2 linked regions of the Azospirillum brasilense genome follow. The protein of the gene in region 1 interacts with the protein of each later gene in a pairwise test. Links are inferred from orthologs where the notes say so. Each region holds a gene or a part of one and is shown on either strand. Other genes may lie near its edges.

Region 1 (3,065 bases):
GAAGGGCGGGGCCTCGCGCAGCTCCGTCGTCACCGGGCCGAAACCGGCCTGCTCCAGGCGGGCCTGATAGGACTCGCGGCTGGCCTCGGCTGCGGTGCGCTGGGCGTCCGTGTGGGTGTAGATGGCCGAGCGGTACTGGGTGCCGACGTCGTTGCCCTGGCGCATCCCCTGGGTCGGGTCGTGCGCCTCCCAGAAGACGCGCAGCAGCTCCTCGAACCCGACCTTGGCCGGGTCGTAGACGACGCGCACCACCTCGGTGTGGCCGGTGCGGCCGGAGCAGACCTCCTCATAGGTCGGGTTGGGCGTGTGGCCGCCCTGATAGCCGACCATGGTCGTCCAGACGCCCGGCACCTTCCAGAACTTGCGCTCCGCCCCCCAGAAGCAGCCGAGCCCGAAGTCGGCGACCTCCAGCCCCTCCGGATAGGGCGGGGTCAGCGGGTTGCCGTTGACATGGTGGCGCGGCGGCACGGGAACCGGCGTGTCGCGCCCGGGCAGGGCCTCCTCCGCGCTGGGCAGCGCCAGGGGCTTGCGCATGAACATTCCGAGCATCTCGGCCTCTCCGATGGCGTAGGATTTGGGGATTATGTCGGGTCGCCCCGCCCCGGAGGCAAGTCGGCGCCTTTGCGCGGGAGCCTTCCGCGGCCCCGCGTGTTTACCCTTCGGAATGTTCAGTCCAAGGTGGAACCGCGGGGAGAGAATCATGACGATCGACGACGCCACCCTCCAGCGCCTGATCGACAAGGGGCGCCAGCACGGCAACCGGCTCAGCGTCGAGCAGCTCGGCCAGGACGTGCCGGTGGAGACGATGACCCCGGAGGAGGTCGCCGTGGTGGTGGAACGGCTGGAGGCCGCGGGCATCGACGTGGAGCTGACCGACGAGCGGCTGAAGCGCCCACGCGGCGGCGGCGGTGGCGATTACCAGCGCGGGGCCGGGGTGGTCACCATCGCCAGCCCGGCGGCTCCCGCCGTCTCCGCACCCGGCGCCCGCCCGTCCGAACATGGCTGGGCCGACGAGGGGCTGGGCCATGCCCATGGCGCGCATCACGGCTCACGCCGGGCGCCGACCTGGGACCGCGGCGGTGTGGACATGCTGCCCGTCGTCTCGGTCATCGTGGTGGCGCTGGTGCTGATCATCGCCCTGGGCGGCTGATCAGCCAGACTGTCAACCCGGCTTCGCCAGCGCGTGGATGAGGATGGCCGCGGTCGCCGCGACGTTCAGCGACTGGATGCGGCCGGTGCCGGGCAAGGTCAGGATGTCCTCGCAAGCGGCGAGGGTGGCGGGGGGAAGCCCGTCCTCCTCGTTGCCCAGCACGACGGCGGCGGGCCGCTCCCCCGTGGCGAGGACCGCCGGGTCGGTGACCACCGCCCGGCCCCGGCCCAGCGCGGTTCCGGCCACCCGGTGGGAGTCGCGCAGCCGCTTCAGGACCGTCGGCAGGTTGGACGCCCGGTACAGCTCCACCCATTCGAACCCGCCCTCGGCGACGCGGTAGGCGGACTCCGACGGCAGGGCCTGCCCGGGATGGTCCGACACCACGACCCGCCGCAGGCCGAAGAAGGCGGCGGTGCGCAGGATGGCGCCCAGATTGTGCGGGTTGCCGACTCCGTCAAGGATCAGCAGCGGCTGCCCGTCCGCCGCCCAGCGCTTCGCCGCTTCGGTGTCGAAGGCGGGCACCGGGCGCGGCGGGATCAGCGCGACCACCCCGCCGTGAAGGACCGTCCCGGCGACCTTCGCCAGCTCATCGGCCTCCACCATGCGGTAGGGCTTGCGCGCCGCGGCCATCGCCTTGCAGAAGTCGCCGGTCTTCGCCTTCAGCCGCTCCTCGAAGAACAGCCGCTCCACCTGCGCCGCGTCATGGGCGAAGAGGGCGGAGACGGCGGACAGGCCGGCGACGCGGAACAGCTTCCCCGGCTCCTCCCGCACCTCTTCACGGCGCATCTCCTTGCCAGCGCGGGCCGGACCCGGACGCGGGGAGCGGGCAGGGGCAGGGGCGGGCGGACGGCCGCGCGGGGTCGCCGGCTTCGGCATGATGGACTCAGGGTTTGGGGGAACGGGCCGGCATTCTGGACCAACCCGTTCCCGAACTCAAAGCCCTCAGTGGTTTCCGTTCTTGCTCCGCGCGTAGCCGGCGTAGGCCGCCGCCGCAGCGGCCGCGACCCCGGCGACGAGCAGGGGCGACACCCAGGCGGGCGGCGGGGTGCGGAAGCCGCCGGTGACGCCGCGGCCGCGCTCCACCGGACGGAACAGGTTGCCGTCGCTCGTCGCGGCGGGCGGGGTCCGACTGAAATGGCGGTGTGCGCCGTGGCCGGCGATCTTCTCCATCAGGCGTGGCGCCACCGCGTGCCCCAGCCGGGTCAGCGGGGTCATCGCACCGACCATCGCCTGGGCGCGCGGGCGCAGCGCCACGGCCAGCACGGTGTCCGCCACGTCCTGCGGGTCATCGTAGAAGGGACTTTCCGCGTCCAGCTGATGGCCGGTGTAATTGGCGCCGTGGGACATGCCCGGCGTGTCGGTGAAGAAGGGATAGACGCCGCAGACATGGACGCCCGGCGCGTCGACCAGTTCCGCCCGCAGGCTTTCCAGAAGCCCTTCCAGTCCGAATTTGCTGGCCGCGTAGGCGGCGGCGTAGGGGGCGGGCGCCCAGGCCCCGACCGACACCGTGTTGATGAGCACACCATGGCCCTGCCGGCGGAACAGCGGCAGCACGGCGTGGGCGGCGTGCAGCGGGCCGAACAGGTTGGTCTCGACGACGCGGCGGTGCGCCTCCAGCGGGGTGTCCTCGAACCGCCCGACGGCGCCGACCCCGGCGTTGCTCACCCAGACGTCGATGCCGCCGAACATTTGCACCGCCCGGTTGGCGAGCCTCCGCACCGCCTCCGCATCGGTGACGTCGGTGGGCACCACCTCGGCCTCGCCGCCCAGCTCCCGGCATTCCTCGGCGACCTCACCGAGCAGGGCCTCCCGCCGGGCGGCCAGAACCAGCCGGGCGCCCTCCCGCGCGAAGGTCAGGGCGGTGGCCCGCCCGATTCCGCTCGACGCGCCGGTGATGACCACCACGGCCCCGCGC
Region 2 (2,969 bases), 110 kb from region 1 along the record:
CTGCACCTCCGGATGGTCGATGCAGAGCGCGGCGAAGCCGTAGAAGGGGATGTTCTGGACGAAGCTGTCGAAGGCGGCCCGCATGTTGTCGAAGGTGCCGTAATAGTCCAGATGCTCCGGGTCCATGTTGGTGACCACGGCGATGCAGGCCGGCAGCTTGATGAAGGTGCCGTCGCTCTCGTCCGCCTCGACGACCATCCAGTCGCCGGAGCCGAGCCGCGTGTTGGTGCCGTAGGCGTTGATGATGCCGCCGTTGATCACCGTGGGGTCGAGGTTGGCGTGTTCCAGCATGTTGCCGACCATCGAGGTGGTCGTGGTCTTGCCGTGGGTGCCGCCGATGGCGATGGCCCATTTGAGGCGCATCAGCTCGCCCAGCATCTCGGCGCGGCGGACGACCGGGACCAGGGCGGCGCGGGCGGCGACGACCTCCGGGTTGTCGCGCTTGACGGCGGAGGAGACGACGACGACCGCGGCCCCGGCGATGTTCTCCGCGCGGTGGCCGATGCTGATCTGGATGCCCAGTCCGCGCAGGCGCTTGACGTTGGCGCTCTCCGCCAAGTCGGAGCCCTGGACGGTGTAGCCGAGGTTGCGCAGCACTTCGGCGATGCCGCTCATGCCGATGCCGCCGATGCCGACGAAATGGATGGTGCCGATCGAGAGGGGGAGGGCGCGCATGTCTGGATTACTTTCCGCGGCGGAGCATCAGGCTGAGGGTGGCGTCCACGGCCATGTCGGACAGGCCGTAGGGAAGGGGCTGGGAACCGATCGTGACGTGCAGCCGGTCGCGCAGGAAGCCGGCGCCGGCGCGCGGCAGCAGCGGGCATTCGGGCCGGTTGCTCCAGGCACCTTCGGTCCGCGTCATGTCCGCCGGCCAATCGCCCAGGGGCCGGCAGGAGCGGGGGCGTGCGATGGTGCTGCGCGTTGCCTTGTTCATTCCGCGGCTTCCTTGGTTCGGGCGTGGTTCGGGTTGGCGATCATGTCGAGCACGGCGTCGGCCAGCCGGCGCGCGGCGTCGGCCATGCCCCAGCCGTGGGCGGCCTGCGCCGCGGTGGTCAGCGCGTCGGGCGACTCCAGCAGCGCCGTCAGGCGGGCGGCGAGCGTGTCGGCGGTGAAGTCCGGCTGCGCCATCAACCAGGCGGCCCCGGCGGCGGCGAGCTGCCGCGCGTTGGCCGTCTGGTGGTCGTCCATGGCATGGGGATATGGCACAAGAATGGCCGGGCGCCCGATGCAGGTCAGTTCGGCGATGGTCGAGGCGCCGGCCCGCGTGATGGCGAGGTGGCAGGCGGCCAGCCGGTCCGGCACGTCGCGGAAGAAGCTCTCCAGCTCCAGCCCGCCGAGGCCCATGTTGGAGTAGGCGGCGCGCGCGGCCTCCAGATCCTCGGGCCGGCACTGCTGCGCCAGATGGATGCGGGCGCGCAGGTCGGTGGGCAACCGGCCCAGCGCCTCGGGGATGACTTCGGAGAAGACGCGGGCGCCCTGGCTGCCACCCATCACCAGGATGCGGACGAGGCCGCCGGGGGCGGGAACGGCGTAGGCGGCGTCGCGCTGGGCGGCGATGGCGGGGCGGACCGGGTTGCCGGTGCAGACGAGGCGCGGACGGTGCTCCTCCTTCACCGAGGTGACCTCGGGGAAGGCGACGGCGATGCGCCGCGCCGCGGCGGCGAGCATCCGGTTGGCACGGCCGAGCACGGCGTTCTGCTCGTGCAGCATCACCGGCACGCGGCCCTGCGCGGCAGCGTAGACCGTGGGAACGGAGGGGTAGCCGCCGAAGCCGACGACGGCCGCCGGCTTCAGGTGGCGCATCAGCGCGTTGGCGCCGAGCAGGCCGAGGCCCATCTGCCACGCCGCGTTCATCTTGGCCAGCAGGTTGCCGCCGGGGGCGGCGGAGCGGATGCGGTGGACCGTCACCTCCGGCAGGCTGTCGCCGAAGGCCTGGCCGCGCTTGTCGGTGACCAGCGCCACCGCCTCGCCGCGGGCCAGCAGCTCGCGCGCCAGCGCCTCCGCCGGGAAGAAGTGTCCGCCGGTGCCGCCGGCGGCGAGGATGATGGGACGTTGCGTGGTGTCGGCCATCGTCGTCACTCCGCCGGGCCGAAGCGCTTGCGGGTCAGCGCCAGCACCATCCCCATGCCGAAGCCCAGCGCCAGCAGCGAGGAGCCGCCGTAGGAGATGAAGGGCAGCGTCATGCCCTTGGTCGGCATCAGATGCAGGGCGGAGCCCATGTTGATCGCCGCCTGCAGGCCGAACTGGATCAGCAGGCCGCTCGCCGCCAGCAGCACGAAGTAGTTGGTGTCGTTGAACACCCGCGCGAAGCCGCGCAGCACGATGAAGGCGAACAGGATGATGATGATCAGGCAGAAGATCAGCCCCATCTCCTCGCCGGCGACGGCGAAGATGAAGTCGGCGTGGCTGTCCGGCAGCGAGTATTTCACCGTTCCCTGGCCGGGGCCGGTGCCCATCAGCCCGCCGTTGGCGAAGGCCTCCAGCGAGCGGCTGACCTGATAGGTGTCGCCGCTCGACGGGTCGAGGAAGCGGTTGATGCGGCTGTGGACGTGCGGCAGCGTGAAGTAGGCGCCGACGAGGCCGGCGACGCCCAGCACGCCGAGCCCGCCGACCAGCATGATGTTCAGACCTGCCAGGAAGAACTGCGAGAACCACACCGCCGACACCACCACCGTCATGCCCAGGTCGGGCTGGAGCAGCAGGCCGCCGACGGTCAGGCCGTAGAGCAGGATCGACAGGATCGTGCCGGGGAAGCCGGGGTTGGTGCGCGACAGCGAGAACAGCCACGCCCCGACCACCGCGAAGGCCGGCTTCACGAACTCCGATGGCTGGATCGACAGGCCGGGGATATGGATCCAGCGCCGCGCGCCCTTGATCTCCACGCCGACGACCAGCGTCGCGTAGACCATCGCCACCGCGATCAGGAAGACCACCAGCGCCGCCCGCCGTACGCCGCGCGGGCTGAGCAG

Evidence for each region. Proteins that work in one complex are often made in the same cells at the same time.
Region 2: the proteins of H1Q64_RS07250 (region 1) and murG interact in binary tests that used the Escherichia coli proteins (3 or more experiments, as listed by UniProt). The link is inferred for Azospirillum brasilense from one-to-one orthologs.

Annotation. Positions count from the first base shown.
Region 1 is NZ_CP059449.1:1,524,272-1,527,336, forward strand. What follows is about bases 95-2,951. They hold H1Q64_RS07250 (TrmH family RNA methyltransferase), read right to left. Parts: upstream 2,027-2,951; coding sequence 1,163-2,026; downstream 95-1,162. Other genes in these bases: msrA (peptide-methionine (S)-S-oxide reductase MsrA), read right to left, coding at 95-549; H1Q64_RS07245 (RNA polymerase sigma factor region1.1 domain-containing protein), read left to right, coding at 701-1,150; H1Q64_RS07255 (SDR family oxidoreductase), read right to left, coding at 2,093-2,951. Also shown: more of msrA, read right to left, coding at 1-94; more of H1Q64_RS07255, read right to left, coding at 2,952-3,065.
Region 2 is NZ_CP059449.1:1,638,137-1,641,105, forward strand. The notes cover bases 1-2,777. They hold murG (undecaprenyldiphospho-muramoylpentapeptide beta-N-acetylglucosaminyltransferase), read right to left. Parts: upstream 2,071-2,777; coding sequence 931-2,070; downstream 1-930. Other genes in these bases: murC (UDP-N-acetylmuramate--L-alanine ligase), read right to left, coding at 1-675; H1Q64_RS07755 (hypothetical protein), read right to left, coding at 683-934; ftsW (putative lipid II flippase FtsW), read right to left, coding at 2,076-2,777. In the rest of the region: more of ftsW, read right to left, coding at 2,778-2,969. UniProt on the Escherichia coli protein: Cell wall formation. Catalyzes the transfer of a GlcNAc subunit on undecaprenyl-pyrophosphoryl-MurNAc-pentapeptide (lipid intermediate I) to form undecaprenyl-pyrophosphoryl-MurNAc-(pentapeptide)GlcNAc (lipid intermediate II).